2 regions of the Mycoplana sp. MJR14 genome follow, and region 2 is predicted to be linked to the other one. Evidence: predicted binding sites of a transcription regulator. Region 2 holds the regulator's gene; the other holds the start of a gene.
What was found. The regulator LexA, encoded in region 2, represses DNA repair genes until DNA is damaged. The targets are predictions, from matches to a motif close to TGTTCNNNNTGTGTTCNG.
Positions count from the first base shown of each region.

Region 1 (7,683 bases), on a different contig from region 2:
TCCTGCTGTCCTTGATGGTCGGCCAGGTCATGCTGTCGCCCGCCGACCTGTGGACGGGCCTGTGGGGCGGCACGGGACCCGGCGCGCTGACGATGCGCGTGCTGCGCGGGCCGAGCACGCTGACGGCGCTCGGGCTCGGCGCCGTTCTCGGCATATCCGGCGCCATCTTCCAGATCCTGCTGCGCAATCCGCTCGCCGCCCCGGACGTGATGGGCTTCACGTCCAGCGCCGGGCTGGCGGTGCTTGCCGGCGTGACTGCGGGCGTTGCCGTGCCGATGCCGTTGCTGGCAGCGGCCGGAGGGCTCGCGGCGGCGGTGATCGTCGCGGCACTCTCGCTGCGGCGCGACGGATCGCTGTCGACACTCACGCTCATTCTCGTCGGCATCGGCGTCGCCTTCTTCGCGTCCGCCGCCGGCAGCTTCCTGATGACGCGGTTGCCGCCGGAGCAGGCGGCCGAGGCGCAACGCTGGCTGACCGGCTCGCTCGCCGCCCGCAACTGGAGCCACGCTGCCCAGGTTCTCGGACTCGGGGCCGTGCTGTCGCTCGCGCTCGCGGTTCAGATCAGGAGCCTGGCGCTGCTGGAACTCGGCGACGATCTGGCGGCCGGCCTCGGCGTCAAGGTCGACCGGGCACGGCGGCGGCTGGCGGCGACCGGGGTGCTGTTCGCGGCGGCCGGCGTCGCCGTGGCCGGGCCGGTTCCCTTCGTGGCGCTGATGGCGGCCCCGCTGGGCGCCCGCCTGACGGGGGCGCGAAGCCCCGCGGCACGCATCGTCGCCGCCGCGGCATCGGGCGCGGCGATCACCGTTCTGGCGGACCTTGCGGCACGGTCGCTGATCCCCGGACTGCAACTGCCCGTCGGCGTCATGACGGGCATCTTCGGCGCGCCCTACCTGCTGTGGCTTCTGGCGCGCGAAATGGAGGCTGGAGACCTTTGACCGGCATCGAACTCAAGGCCGAGGCGCTGACGCTCGGCTATGGCGAGCGGATCGTCATCCGTGATCTGTCCCTCGATTTTCCCGAGGGGCGGATGACGACCATCCTCGGGCCGAACGGCTGCGGGAAATCCACCTTGCTGAGAGCCCTCGCCCGGCTGGTGCGGCCGCAACAAGGCAGCGTGACGCTGGGCGGCGAGGACATCTTCGAGAAGGACACGCGTGCGCTCGCCCGCCGCCTCGCCATCCTGCCGCAGGCGCCACGCGCCCCGGAAGGGATCACGGTGGCCGATCTGGTCAGGCGCGGGCGGACGCCCTGGCGCGGGCTGCTCGCCCCGTGGAGCAAGGCCGATGCGGATGCCTGTGCGGCGGCGCTCGAGGCGGTGGGACTGACGGATCAGATGGAGCGTCCGCTGGACGAACTCTCCGGCGGACAGCGCCAGCGCGCCTGGATCGCGCTGGTTCTCGCCCAGGATACGCCGTGCCTGCTGCTCGACGAACCGACGACCTGGCTGGACCTCACCCATCAGATCGAGGTGCTGAGCCTGCTGCAGCAGCGCAACCGCCGGCACGGCGCCACCGTGATCACCGTCCTGCACGATCTCAATCTCGCCGCGCGCTTCTCCGACCATCTGGTGCTGCTCGGGCCCGACGGCCTGGTCTCGACCGGGACGCCGCAGGCGGTGCTGACGGAGGAAAACCTGAAGGCGGCGTTCGGCCTCTCCGCCCTGGTCATGCCCGATCCCGTCACCGGGGCTCCGATGGCCGTCCCCCGGTAGCGTGCCGGGCAGGACGGGCGGCCCGTTGCGCCGGGGCTATTTCCACATCGAGCGCATGCGCGCGCCGACGTCGATGCGGACCTGCCTTGCGCTTCGTTCGCCGGCGGCGGCGGAGACGAGCGGCCAGGTCGCCGTTTCGAAGAACTGCAGCAGCGTGGCGGGGATGAAGCGCGTCCGCGAGGCATAGACATGGCGGTCGCCCTGGGCGTGCTGGCCGCCGGTGAAGAACCGCTGCGGCGTGACCAGCGTCAGGCTGTCCTTCGCCCGCGTCATGCCGACATAGAGCAGGCGCCGCTCCTCCTCGATCTCGTGCGTGGTGCCGACGCCGAGATCGGAGGGGATGCAACCGTCGACGACGTTCAGCATGAACACCGCGCGCCATTCCTGGCCCTTGGCCGAATGGATCGTCGACAGGATGAGGTAGTCCTCGTCGAGCAGCGGCACGCCGGCCTGGTCGCTGGTCGCGTCGGGCGGATCGAGCGTCAGTTCGGTCAGGAAGCGTTCGCGGTTCGGGTAGCCTGCGGCGATCTGCTCGAGCTGCAGGAGGTCCGCCTTGCGCGTCTCGGCGTCCTCGTGGACGCGTTCCAGATGCGGTTCGTACCAGGCCCGGGCCATGGCGATGTCGGCGGGCCACGCGCCGCCCGAACGCCTGAGCCCGACCATGAGTTCGATGAAGGCTGCCCACGCTTCGCCGGTCTTGACCGGCGGCGGGATTTCCGCCAGGGCGACCAGCGGCTCCGGATCGGCTGCGATCGTGTCCAGCATCCTGCCTGCGGTCTGCGGGCCGATGCCCGGCAGCATCTGCAACAGCCGGAAACCGGCGACCCGGTCGAGCGGGTTCTGCGCGAACCGCAGGGTCGCCAGCACGTCCTTGACGTGGGCGGCATCGAGGAACTTCAGCCCGCCGAACTTCACGAAGGGGATGTTGCGGCGGGTGAGCTCCACTTCCAGCGGTCCGCTGTGGCTGGAGGTCCGAAACAGCACCGCCTGCTGCTTCAGCGTCATGCCGCCCTCGCGGTTGGCAAGGATCTGGTCGACGATGTAGTTCGCCTGGTCGTTCTCGTCCTTCACCGTCAGGAGCTTCGGGCGCTCGGCGCTTTCTCTTTCCGTCCAGAGGTTCTTGGTGAAGCGTTCGCGCGCCAGGTCGATCACGGCATTGGCGGCGGCCAGGATCGGCCGGGTCGAGCGGTAGTTGCGGTCGAGGGTGACGATGTCTGCCTCGGGCGTGAACTGCCGGGGGAAATCGAGAATATTGCGGACCGTGGCCGCCCGGAAGGAATAGATCGACTGCGCGTCGTCGCCGACCACCGTCAGGCCGCGGCCGCCGGGCTTCAGGGCCATCAGCACCGAGGACTGCAGCTTGTTGGTGTCCTGGTACTCGTCGACGAGGACATGGTCGAAGCGGTTGCCGATGTCTTCGGCGAGCTCCGGGTCGCCGACCATCTGCGCCCAGTAGAGAAGCAGGTCGTCGTAGTCGAGGACGTTCTGCGCCTGCTTGGCTTCGACGTAGCCCGCAAAGAGGTCCTTCAACTGCGCTTCCCAGCCGCTGACCCAGGGATAGACGTTGCGCAGCACCTCGGCGAGCGGCGTCTCCGAATTGACCGCCCGCGAGTAGATGGCAAGACAGGTGCCCTTGGTCGGAAACCGGCTCTCGGTCTTGGAGAAGCCGAGTTCGTGGCGGACCAGGTTCATCAGGTCGGCGGAATCCTCGCGGTCGTGGATGGTGAAGTCGACGTTCAGGCCGATCTGCTCGGCATAGATGCGCAGAAGCCGCGCGCCGATGCCGTGGAAGGTCCCGGACCAGGTGAGCGCGTCGGTCATGGCGGCGGCGTTGGCGCCGAGCACGGTGCGGCAGATGCGCTCGACGCGCCTCGCCATCTCAGAGGCGGCGCGGCGCGAGAACGTCATCAGCAGGATCCGGCGCGGATCGGCGCCGTTGACGATCAGATGCGCGACCCTGTGGGCGAGCGTGTTGGTCTTGCCCGAGCCGGCCCCGGCGATGATCAGCAGCGGCCCACCCGCGCCGCTGCCCGCCGGGCCGACCCCGTGCTCCACCGCCAGTCGCTGCCGGTCGTTGAGTTTTTCGAGATAGGCGGTGGCCGTCATGCCGGATTCCATCTTGCGCGCGATTCGAAGGCGACCATAGCAGCTTGCGAACATATCCGGAACTTTGCTCGGCGCGGCGGGCGCGGCCATGGCAGGGTCGGGTCCCGGAGAGGACTTTGCGGCGGGACGGTAGGGGAAATTCGTCGCTCGGCGGCGAAGCCCTGATCCGCAGGGGATTGCGGATAACGACAATGTGAGGGCAGGTGACCGACATTACAGAATTTTCATTTTTTTCCCGCGTTGCCTTCTGCAATGATGGCCGTATTGTGCAATGCAGCAAATTTATGAGGATTTTCATGAGGGTGTTGGCGGTGATCCTGGCCGTTGTCTTTGCCGGAGCGGCCGGGGCGGCGGCGGTCCAGTGGAAGTGGATCGATCTCGATGCCGTCTCGCAGGCCACCCTTTCGACCGCACGCGAACCGGCGCGCCAGCGCTCCGGACCGGCAAGCGTCCCCGTCGAGGTCGCCGATGCGGCGGAAACGTCTTCGACGGCCGACATCAGCGCCATCGGGACGCTGCAGTCCGACGAGTCGGTGCAGCTTGCGCCCGAGGTCGCCGGCAGGATCGCGGCGATCCGCTTCGACGAGGGCCAGCCGGTCAAGGCCGGCACGGTGCTGGTCAGCCTCGACAATGCGCTTGCCAAGGCGGAGGAAGAGGAGATCAGGGTGCGCCTCGATCTCGCCAACACCAATTATGAGCGCGCCCAGCGCATGTCGGCAAACGGCACCGGCACGACCCGGGACCTCGATTCGGCCATCGCCGAGCGCAACACCGCGACCGCCCTCCTCAACTCGCAGCGCGTGCAGCTTTCCAAGCACGATATCGTCGCCCCCTTCGACGGCGTCGTCGGCCTGCGCAGCGTCTCGACCGGAAGCTACGTCGGCATCGGCACGGCGCTGGTCAATCTGGAGAAGATCGACGTGCTGAAAGTCGACTTCAAGATTCCCGAGGCAAATCTGCAGAAGGTGAAGATCGGCCAGACGCTCGAGGTTTCCGTCGACGCCATTCCCGGCAGGACGTTTCCCGGTACCGTCTATGCGATCGACCCGATGATGGACGTCAACGGCCGCGCCATCAGCATCCGCGCCCGGCTGCCGAATGCGGATCTGGCGCTGCGGCCCGGCCTGTTCGCGCGCATCACCGTCAGGGGCCTGGAGGAGCGCAAGGTCGTCACGGTTCCGGAGGCCGCCATCGTGGCGCGCGGCCAGGACCGCTTCGTGTGGACCGTCGTGGACGGCAAGGCGCAGGAAAGCCGCGTCACGGTCGGCGCCCGCAGGATCGGCGTGGCGGAGGTGGAGGGCCTGACGGCGGGCACCGTCGTGGTGACGGCAGGCCACACCAGGCTGCGCAACGGCGCAAGCGTCGAGATCGTCGGCAACGAGACCGCCCAGGTCGAAGGCTAGGAGACGCCGGATGGGATTTTCCGAACTCTGCATCCGCCGGCCGGTCTTCGCCACGGTGCTCAGCCTGCTGATGCTTCTGATCGGCGTCGTCTCCTATGAGCGCCTGACGGTCCGCGAATATCCGAACATCGACGAGCCGGTCGTCTCCGTCGTCACCTCCTATCCCGGCGCGTCCGCGAGCATCATCGAAAGCCAGGTGACGCAGGTGCTCGAAGGCTCGATCGCCGGGATTGCCGGCATCGACGTGCTGGAATCGACGAGCCGGGCCGAATCGAGCCGCATCACCGTGCGCTTCCGCCTGGAGGTCGATCCGGACGTGGCGGCGAGCGACGTGCGCGATCGGGTGAGCCGCGTCCGCCGGCAACTGCCGGACGAGATCACCGAACCCGTCATCTCCAAGGTCGAGGCCGATGCCCAGCCGGTGATGTTCGTCGTCTTCCGCAGCGACCGGCTGAGCCCGCTGGACCTGACGGACTATGTCGACCGCAATATCGTCGACCGCTTCAAGAACGTGAACGGCGTCGCCGACGTGCAGATCTACGGCGAGCGGCGCTATGCGATGCGGATCTGGGTCGACCGGGAGCGCCTCGCCTCTCTCGGGCTGACCGTGCAGGATATCGAGGGGGCGCTCGAGGCGCAGAACGTCGAAATCCCGGCCGGCCGGCTGGAGAGCAGCGACCGCGAGTTCACCGTGCTGTCCAAGACGGCGCTGAGCAATGTCGAGCAGTTCGAGAAGATCATCGTCAAGCGCGGCGACGGCGTGCTGGTGCGGCTCGGCGAGGTGGCGCGCGTCGAGCTCGGCGCCGCCGACGAGCGGCGCTCCGGCCGTTTCAACGGCGACAGCGCCATCGTGGTCGGCGTCATCAAGCAGGCCGTGGCGAACCCGCTCGACGTGTCGGCCGGCGTGCAGTCCATCCTGCCGGACATCAACGCGAACCTTCCCGAGGGCATGACGGGCGCCATCGGCAACGACAATTCCGTGTTCATCGAGGAGGCGATCGACGCCGTCTACCACACGATCGTCGAGGCGATCGTGCTGGTGCTGGTCGTGATCGTGCTGTTCCTCCGCTCCGCCCGCGCCTCGATCATTCCGATCGTCACGATCCCGATCTCGCTGGTTGCGACCTGCGCCATCATGTACGCGCTCGGCTTCAGCGTGAACACGCTGACGCTGCTGGCCATGGTGCTGGCGATCGGCCTGGTGGTGGACGATGCCATCGTCGTTCTGGAGAACATCTTCCGCCACATCGAAAACGGGATGAAGCCGGTGCCGGCGGCGATCAAGGGAACGCGCGAGATCGGCTTTGCCGTCATCGCCATGACGCTGACGCTGGCTGCCGTCTATGCGCCGGTCGCCTTTGCCGCCGGCCGGACGGGGCGGCTGTTCCTGGAGTTCTCGCTGACGCTGGCCGGCGCGGTGCTGGTGTCGGGCTTCGTCGCCCTGACGCTGACGCCGATGATGTGCTCGAAACTCCTGAGGCATCAGGAGAAGCCGGGGCGGATCTCGGCCTTCATCGAACGCGGGCTGACGGGGCTCGAGAGCGGCTATCGAAGGCTGCTGTCCGCCTCGCTGCGGATAAGGCCCGTGGTGGCGATGCTGGCGGCCGTCGTCGCCTTCGGCAGCGTCTATTTCTACCTGCAGCTTCCCCAGGAGCTGGCGCCGGTCGAGGACCGCGGCGTGATCCGGGTCATGGGCACGGCGCCGGAAGGCTCCACGCTCGCCTATACCGAGCGCTATGCGCGGCAGGTGGAGGACCTGTTGAAGCCGGTCGCCGAGGTCGGCAGCATCCAGACCATTACGGGCTTTCCGGAGGTCAACCGCTTCCTGACCATGGGGCGGCTGAAGCCCTGGGACACGCGCGGCCGCTCGCAGCAGGACCTGGTCGCCGAACTTCTGCCCAAGCTCCGCCGCATCGCCGGCGTCAACGCCTTCGCCAGCAATCCGCCCTCGCTCGGCACCTCCAACAATGCCCGCCCGATCGAGTTCGTGCTGCAGAGCTCCAGCAGCTATGAGGAACTCGACGGGCAGACCAAGGCCTTCCTCGATCGGCTGTCCGACTATCCCGGCCTCACCAATGTCGACACCGACCTGAAGCTGAACAAGCCGGAGATGACGATCGAGATCGACCGCGACAAGGCCTCCGACCTCGGCATCGACGTGGCCGATATCGGACGGACGCTGGAGACGATGCTCGGCAGCCGCCAGGTGACCCGCTTCGAGATCGACGGCGAGCAGTATGACGTCTACGTGCAGCTCGCGGCCGCCGATCGCGCCTCGCCCGCCGCGCTGTCGACGATCTTCGTCCGGTCCGCCAGCGGCGAGATGGTGCAGCTGTCCAACCTGGTGAAGGTGACGGAAACGGTCGCGCCGCAGGAACTGAAGCGCTTCAACCAGATGCGGTCGGTCACCGTCTCGGCGAACCTGGCGCCGGGATATTCCACCGGCGAGGTGCTGGCCTACAT
Region 1 covers NZ_JARGEO010000017.1:18,632-26,314, forward strand. The annotation lists gene P0086_RS24220 (iron ABC transporter permease) at 1-935, shown strand, start outside; gene P0086_RS24225 (ABC transporter ATP-binding protein) at 932-1,711, shown strand; gene P0086_RS24230 (ATP-dependent helicase) at 1,748-3,817, opposite strand; gene P0086_RS24235 (efflux RND transporter periplasmic adaptor subunit) at 4,114-5,220, shown strand; gene P0086_RS24240 (efflux RND transporter permease subunit) at 5,231-7,683, shown strand, end outside.
Region 1: the regulator LexA is predicted to act here: its motif matches at 3,864-3,881, upstream of P0086_RS24230 (ATP-dependent helicase).

Region 2 (7,683 bases):
ACAGCCTTCCTCGCTCTTCCGTGAAAGTCACGGCAGCCATGCTGTCGGGCGGTCAGGACGAACACTGCATCGCAGAGCCGGTTCTCTTTATCGCGCGTGCTCCGACCCCTTCGTCATCCCGGACGAATTTGGCGACGCTGCACCCGGCGGCGCCCGGCATTCGCCGCGCCCTCGCCGGCGAACCTGCGAGGCGACGGGAACATTTTTGTTCCTTATAAACAGCTAAAGCATTTCGAACGGCTCGCGAACATCTGCGACCGTTTGAGGAACCACTCTGAAACTGCAGCGAAAGCTCTAACCCAAATGGGTGAGACAACACCCCTGCCCTAGACTTCGCTGATGGAAGGCAACAGCGTGATCACTTCCCGCTGATGACGTTCGTCCAGTGGTTCGATGTTCTTCGCCCAGAAGGCCTCTGCTTCGGGCGTCTCGCGCTCCCAGATGCGGGTGGTGACATGATTGTCATCCACCTTCGAGAGCCGTCGTCCACCGAGGCGGAGATACTCTTTCGCCAGTTCGGCCGCATGCGTCTGTTCCATGACCGCCATCCCTCCGATCGGAAAGATCAGCAGCATCGCATTCTATCGGGACGAGTGCCACTAACGGCAAATGGCAAGACGATCGCCGGGAGGATGCCAAGCCAAGGCAGATGGCGAGGTCCACCCCTCCATCCGCGCGCGGTTCAGGGCGCAGGTCGATGACTGTCAGGAAATATCAAATAAAATCAAAGGCATTGGCGGAAGAGGTGGGATTCGAACCCACGGTACGGTTTCCCGCACGCCGGTTTTCAAGACCGGTTCCTTAAACCACTCGGACACTCTTCCATCTAATTTATATCAAAGCGGCTTCACCCATGATATCCAGTGCGGAAAAAGCCAGTTGCTACGCACTTTGCAACTATTTCGTTTTCCGAGTTGCGCTTATAGCCGCTTGCAACGCTGCGTCAACTCCGCTGCCCATCGCGAGGAATTTTCGCCTTGGTGATCCAAAACCATCCGCACTGCTCGGGCGCGGACTTCCAGTGAGAATTTGTTCGTTGTCTTTCTCATATCGGCTCCACTGTCTCAGAAGTTGGAGCCTCCGGCAAACCCTGTGCGGTTCACCCGACCGCGCTCATCATCGCCAGCAGAATGCCGGCAATGAGCAGAGCTGGGGTATGGATCACATCTGGACCCTGACCGAGCAGCTTGCGGAAAAATGGGACCGAAAATTCAAGAGCTAGGCGCCGCCCCTCATGGCAAGCTCCGGTTCACATCCGGCGCGGGCGTTGTTGATCCCCAAGTTCTTTTATGTATGCAAAGAGCCACATGGAGAATCTCTCATTCCAGACGTCATTATGATTTTGGATGATCTCCGACGTAGTGCGAGCAATTAGGAAAGGATTTCTCTCCTGAATTACTTGGTCCTGATTGTTTGGTACACTATCGCGAGAAAGGCATAGCCCCCCGGCGATGAAATGCTCAGACAGTCCATCAGTTTCCGCGCGCTCACAAATACCAGTGCCGGCCAGTTCCAGTGTGTGTGTTTTAAAATCTGGAAAATTACCTATTGTGGTCCGCTGGGTCTCTGCCCGGTAAAGGGCGAGCCACTGTCCCGCTGGAAATGCAAACCTCGTCGCCCAATCTCCATCGGATGAAACGGATAGTAATAGAGGCTGCTGAGCATCCGAAAATCGCTCTTTGGACCGAGTAGTTGCATCCAATGCAACGTAGCGAGAAGCCTCAAAGGCCGGATTTAGGAGTATAACGGCGTTTGCGATGCCAGAGATCAATTCATACCTACCACCCTGATAGCCAGGATGGGCCTTGGCGACGTTATATATAAAAGATTGACTGGTGGCGGAGAATAGTATTCTTGATCCAAAACTGTGACCGATCGCGATGAATTGATTTTCAGAGGAATATTTGTCGGACAGCACCGAACTAATTGCTCCGACAATTTTGGATACGGACCCGGATTGAGCGATTCTGTCAGCAATGGTTTGCTTTGACCAGAATGTAATGTTGTCTAGCGGGAAACGATCAAAAGGAGGAATCTTCGATTTAGCGTTCCATCCAACGTAAATGCCAAGGACCTGCTTTCCGCCGAGATTGGAGGCTGAGAGTTTTGTGATCAGATTTTGGAAATTAATATAGTCGGAGTCGCTCGCAGAGACATCGTGCTTCCAACCATGAATGTATAGAATGACGAGCTTTGGCAACGATGTGGCGTGGGAACTCTCAATAGGACGAGGCTCGTTATCTGCCCGTCTCGGTCTATCCCAGTTTAACTCAAATAGAACATTGGTGAGTTCACACCGGTCGACAAAGCTACCCTCGTCCGTGAGTCGAATATTGAGAACCTTGCCCTCGTAGTAGGGCCGCGGCTTATAAATTGGGTCTTCGGCCTGCCCCCTCTTGCCACAATCGTTCTGCGACGCATCGGCAGGTTCGTCAAAATACGATTCGACTTCAGGAACCAACCAAAATACCAGGAGCAAGGCAATAACGCCACTGATTGGACCTATGCGAGTTCTCCACATTGCCCCCTCCATTTTCTTTCAACTTTATATCATGGCACAAAATCAATTCTTTAACAACTTGCTCTTCAAGCATTGGATGTATTCTGTGGCAAGCATGATAATTTGAAAGAGCGCGTCACATCTATTAATCGGGGATCCTTTGGAAGGTTGCCAGCACCGCTTCTCTGCATACCTGTCGCAACACTTCGCAGGCAGCTCGCCATTCAGTAGCGACGAATTCATCGCGGTGCCGTTTATGCGTGGTGGAACTAACCAGTCCACGCCGGCCGGCGGATTCGAGGTGCGCGATCCGCCGGAGCCGGCGGACTGCTCCATTTCCATTTCTCTGACATAGTTGGCCGCACCTATAACGGTCTCCTTCCGGTCGAGTTACCTTGGTAGCCAGCTGAAGAACGAAAAGAGAACACACCGCTACGATCTTTGCAACTCAACTCCGTAGCACGTTCACGTATCATTCCGTATGGGCCGATACGAGATAGGCGTCAATGCACTGAAAAAACGGGAGTTTTTGGGATCAATTGGGATGAGTAGTGACCGGCGAAATAGAATTTCAAGACCGGTTCCCTAAACCACTCGGACACTCTTCCATTGGCCCGGCGCGACAAGTTGTGTCGGCATCGGGTGCCTTGTACACCCCAGAGCGGCGCACAGCGACTTTATAGCCGTTCGCCAGCGGCCGTCAACGTCCCACCACATGGCCTGTCCGGAGCGTCGAATTCACTGAATTTTAGCCACTTGCGGAACACAAATGGAACAGATAGTGTTTGTTCCGTATTTGTTTCACGATTCTGGGTGACGAGCCATGCTGACCCGCAAGCAACAGGAACTGCTTCTCTTCATCCACGAGCGGATGAAGGAGACGGGAATTCCGCCGTCGTTCGACGAGATGAAGGATGCGCTCGACCTGGCGTCGAAGTCCGGCATCCATCGGCTCATCACCGCACTCGAGGAGCGCGGCTTCATCCGCAGGTTGCCCAATCGCGCCCGCGCGCTGGAGGTCATCAAGCTGCCGGAGGCCTATTCGCCTAGCCTGAAGGCGCGGCGCGGCTTCTCGCCCTCCGTCATCGAAGGCAGCCTCGGCAAGGAAAAGCCGGCGCCGGAACGGCCGCAGGCTCCGGCATCGGAGAGCTCCGTTGCCGTGCCGGTGATGGGCCGGATCGCCGCCGGCGTGCCGATCTCCGCCATCCAGAACAACACCCACGATATCTCCGTGCCGGCGGAAATGCTGGGCGGCGGCGAGCACTACGCGCTGGAGGTTCGGGGTGACTCGATGATCGAGGCGGGCATCCTCGACGGCGATACGGTGATCATCCGCAATGCCGGAACGGCCAACCCCGGCGATATCGTGGTGGCGCTCGTCGACGACGAGGAGGCGACCCTCAAGCGCTTTCGCCGCAAGGGCGCCTCGATCGCGCTGGAGGCTGCCAACCCGGCCTACGAGACGCGGATTTTCGGCCCCGATCGCGTCAAGATCCAGGGCAAGCTGGTCGGTCTCATTCGTCGCTATCATTGACGCCGCGGGTTCGGTCCGGATCCCAGAAGCTGTCGGAGCGCCAGTCGTAGAGGCGATGGCGGTTCCAGGGGCGGTGGATCTGGACGACGGCCGGCGTGATGGACATGTCGCGCCCTGCCCCGCCACCAGGGCCCGTCGATGCGATCTCCAGGGCGCCGGTCAGGCGCAGGTTTTGCCGGCCGATCAACGGGGTTCCGTTGCTGCAGGCGCGTCCGCCGCGATGGCGCGGGGCAATCACGATATCGGCGCTGTCGCATGCCGCGGCCAGGTGGATCGGATCCTCCAGCCAGATCACCCGCCAGCCGGCGGCAGCGACGCCGGCACACCACGCCTGCCGGCGGCAGACGAAGCGCTTCTGCGCGGCCGCCAGGGAGAAGGCCGCGTCGAACGCCCCGCCCATCGTGCCGGCCCCGGCCGGAGACCGCCCGGAGACCCCGGGGCCGGATGCCGCAGCCTCGGGCGGCGATATGGAGTTGTCCTCGCCTAGTTGCCCGTCACGCAATCTACCGTTACCCGATTGCCTGTCAGGCGATTGCCCACCGACCGATCGCCCGTCGCCCTGTCGACCGGTTGGCCCCGTGGCTCGGCCGCCCGCTGTTGAGCTTGCAATACCCCCACGCTCGCGTTCCCCGCTTTCGAGTGTCGCAGGCGCCCGGTGTTCCTTAAGCCGAAGCGCATACCGCCATTGATCGTAGATGAAGCCCGGGGGCTGCCGGCGATTGGTCGCAGCCTCACGGTCGTGGACGAGCGCCACCAGCGTTCCGTCCTCGGACACCAGCACTTGCGGCGCCGGCTGTGCGGGCGGGAAGAAAGCCAGACCGGCGCCTGCGACGAGCGGCAGGAGGGCGAGTGCTGCGATCTGTGTCCGGAACAGGCAGGCGATCGCCCCACCCGCGGCCAGGAGGGCGAAGGAAAGCGGCGGCAGGCGTCCGGTGACGATCTCGCCGCCCCAACCGGACACGAGATGCGCCAGGGCGATGATGGCTTCGATGCCCATTCCCATCACCTCGAGGGGAATGCCTTCGAGGCCGAACGGCATCAGCAGCATGGCGACGACCCCCATCGGCATCACCACGAGGGAGATGATCGGCATGGCGAGCAGATTGCCGGCAAGCCCGTAGGCGGGAATCCGATGGAAGTGACCGACGGAATAGGCGAGCGTGGCAAGGCCGCCGATCACGGAAGTGAGCAGCAGGCCGGCGACGAATCCGCTCGCGTGCCGCGTCAGCCGCCGACCGCGTGCGGCCGGTCGGTCGCCGGTGGCACCCCGGTCCCGCCAGGCGGCATAGCCGGCCACGAGCCCGAGGGTCGCGGCATAGGACATCTGGAAGCCGGGACCGGTGACGGCCGAGGGCGTGACCGACAGGATGACGATCGCCGACAGGGCGATGTTTCTCAGGCTGATGGCGGAGCGATCGACGAGGACGGCGAGCAGCATGATGACGATCATCAGCCAGGAACGGACGGCCGAGACGGCGCCCCCGGAGATCAGGATGTAGAGGGTGACGGTGACGAGACCGCCTGCCGCGGCGACCTTCTTGATCGGGTACCGCTCGGCCGCGCCGGGCAGAAGAACCAGCGCCAGGCGCGCCCCGACCAGGAACGTGCCGGCCGCCAGCACCATGTTCAACCCGGAGATCGCCAGCACATGTGCAAGGCCCGCCTGGCGCAGCGCCTCGACCGTCGCCGGGCTGATCCCCCGCTGCTCGGCGGTGACGAGAGCGGCGGCGATGGCGCCTGCGTCGCCGCCGATCCGGTCGCGGATCCGCGTCGTCAGCGCCCCGCGCCAGCTTGCCATCGTCTCCTGCGCGCCGGCAAGCCAGGAACGCCCCCGGTCCTCATCGGCCAAGGATGTCGCTGCAGGCTTCCCATAGAAGTAGCCGATCGCGCCGGTACCGGCGAAGTATGCATCGAAGGCGAAGTCGTTCAATCCCGGCAAGGCTGCGCCCGACGGCGGGCCGAGGCGCGCGCGCCCCGAGATGCCCTCCCCGACCGAGATCGGCGCGTGCCGGCTGCGCGCCACGAGATTGACGATGGCCGGCGGCCGGCGCAACGTCGGCTTCTCGGTGGAGAGCACAGAAATGCGATAGCGCATCCGCCCGCGGTCGTCCGCCTCGCCGGCCAGCACGCGTCCGGCAAGTGTGGTCGTCACCGGCTGATCGAGCAGCACGGTCGAAAGCCGCGCCGTCTCGATGGCCGCGAGCGTCAGCCCGGCAACGAACAGAAAGCCGGTGCGCGCCGCAACGGAATGGACGCCGCCACGATGCCACCAGCGGGCAGCCAGGATGACGGTTCCCACCAGCATGGCTGCGAGCAGCAGCGGCGGGAGGTCACGGGGAAGTGCGTACCATGTCCAGCCCCCTGCCCCGAGCGCGACGGGCACGAACAGGAAAGGCGTGCCGTAGTCGCATTCCCGCTGCCAGGCCGCGGCGAAGGACGATCGTGCGCGGGCGGCCACCGGGGCCAGCCGGAGCACCATCGCCCGCCCGGAAGCCGGCCGGGAAAGGCCCGGAAACGGCCGGGCGACGAGGGTCCCGGCCGGCGTCGTCGCCGAAGCAGCCTCCGGCGCTGCGGCCCGTTGTGCGACCTCGCTGGCAGTCCGCTCCCCCATCCCGAAGATCCCGGCGTCAGACCATCGGATAATGCAACTTCAGATTTTGTCAGGCAATCCCGATTTTGCGGCCGATTGGCCGGCATTCCGCGAAAGAATGCCCCCTCCCTAATTTCACGGCCTCGCCCACAAGTTGCTTGCAACTGGCGCGGAAGAGTAGATATTGCCATCCGGAATGTCCGATTTTGCATCGCACAACTATGCCTTTCGTCCTGCTTGGCAGGGCGTCGCAAATGGGTTAGCAAAGCGGCACCGCCAAGTTCGGGCACGCTCCGTGCCCTCTTAATTCAATGGAGGTCCTCATGACGGGAAAGAGCGCGGACGTCACAATCGGTGACAAGACGGTGGAGTTGCCACTGCGAACCGGGAGTATCGGGCCCTCGGTCATGGATATCGGCACGCTCTACAAGCAGACCGGCGCGTTCACCTACGATCCCGGCTTCACGTCCACGGCCTCCTGCGAATCCAAGATCACCTACATCGACGGTGACGAAGGCGTGCTGCTGCACCGCGGCTACCCGATCGAACAACTGGCCGAGCACGGCGATTTCCTGGAAGTCTGCTATCTGCTTCTGTACGGCGAACTGCCGACGAAGGCGCAGAAGGACGACTTCGACTATCGCGTCACTCATCACACGATGGTGCACGAGCAGATGTCGCGGTTCTTCACCGGCTTCCGCCGCGACGCGCATCCCATGGCCGTGATGTGCGGCTGCGTCGGCGCGCTGTCGGCGTTCTACCACGACTCCACCGACATCACCGATCCGCACCAGCGCATGGTCGCCTCGCTGCGGATGATCGCCAAGATGCCGACGATCGCCGCGATGGCCTACAAGTACCACATCGGCCAGCCGTTCGTTTATCCGAAGAACGATCTCGACTACGCCTCGAACTTCCTGCGCATGTGCTTCGCGGTGCCTTGCGAGGAATATGTGGTCAATCCGGTGCTGGCGCGCGCCATGGACCGCATCTTCATCCTGCACGCCGATCACGAGCAGAACGCCTCGACCTCGACGGTGCGCCTGGCCGGCTCCTCCG
Region 2 covers NZ_JARGEO010000006.1:159,882-167,564, forward strand. The annotation lists gene P0086_RS15995 (hypothetical protein) at 327-539, opposite strand; tRNA gene P0086_RS16000 (tRNA-Ser) at 735-824, opposite strand; gene P0086_RS16005 (hypothetical protein) at 1,250-2,521, opposite strand; gene lexA (transcriptional repressor LexA) at 3,324-4,034, shown strand; gene P0086_RS16015 (ComEC/Rec2 family competence protein) at 4,015-6,645, opposite strand; gene gltA (citrate synthase) at 6,948-7,683, shown strand, end outside.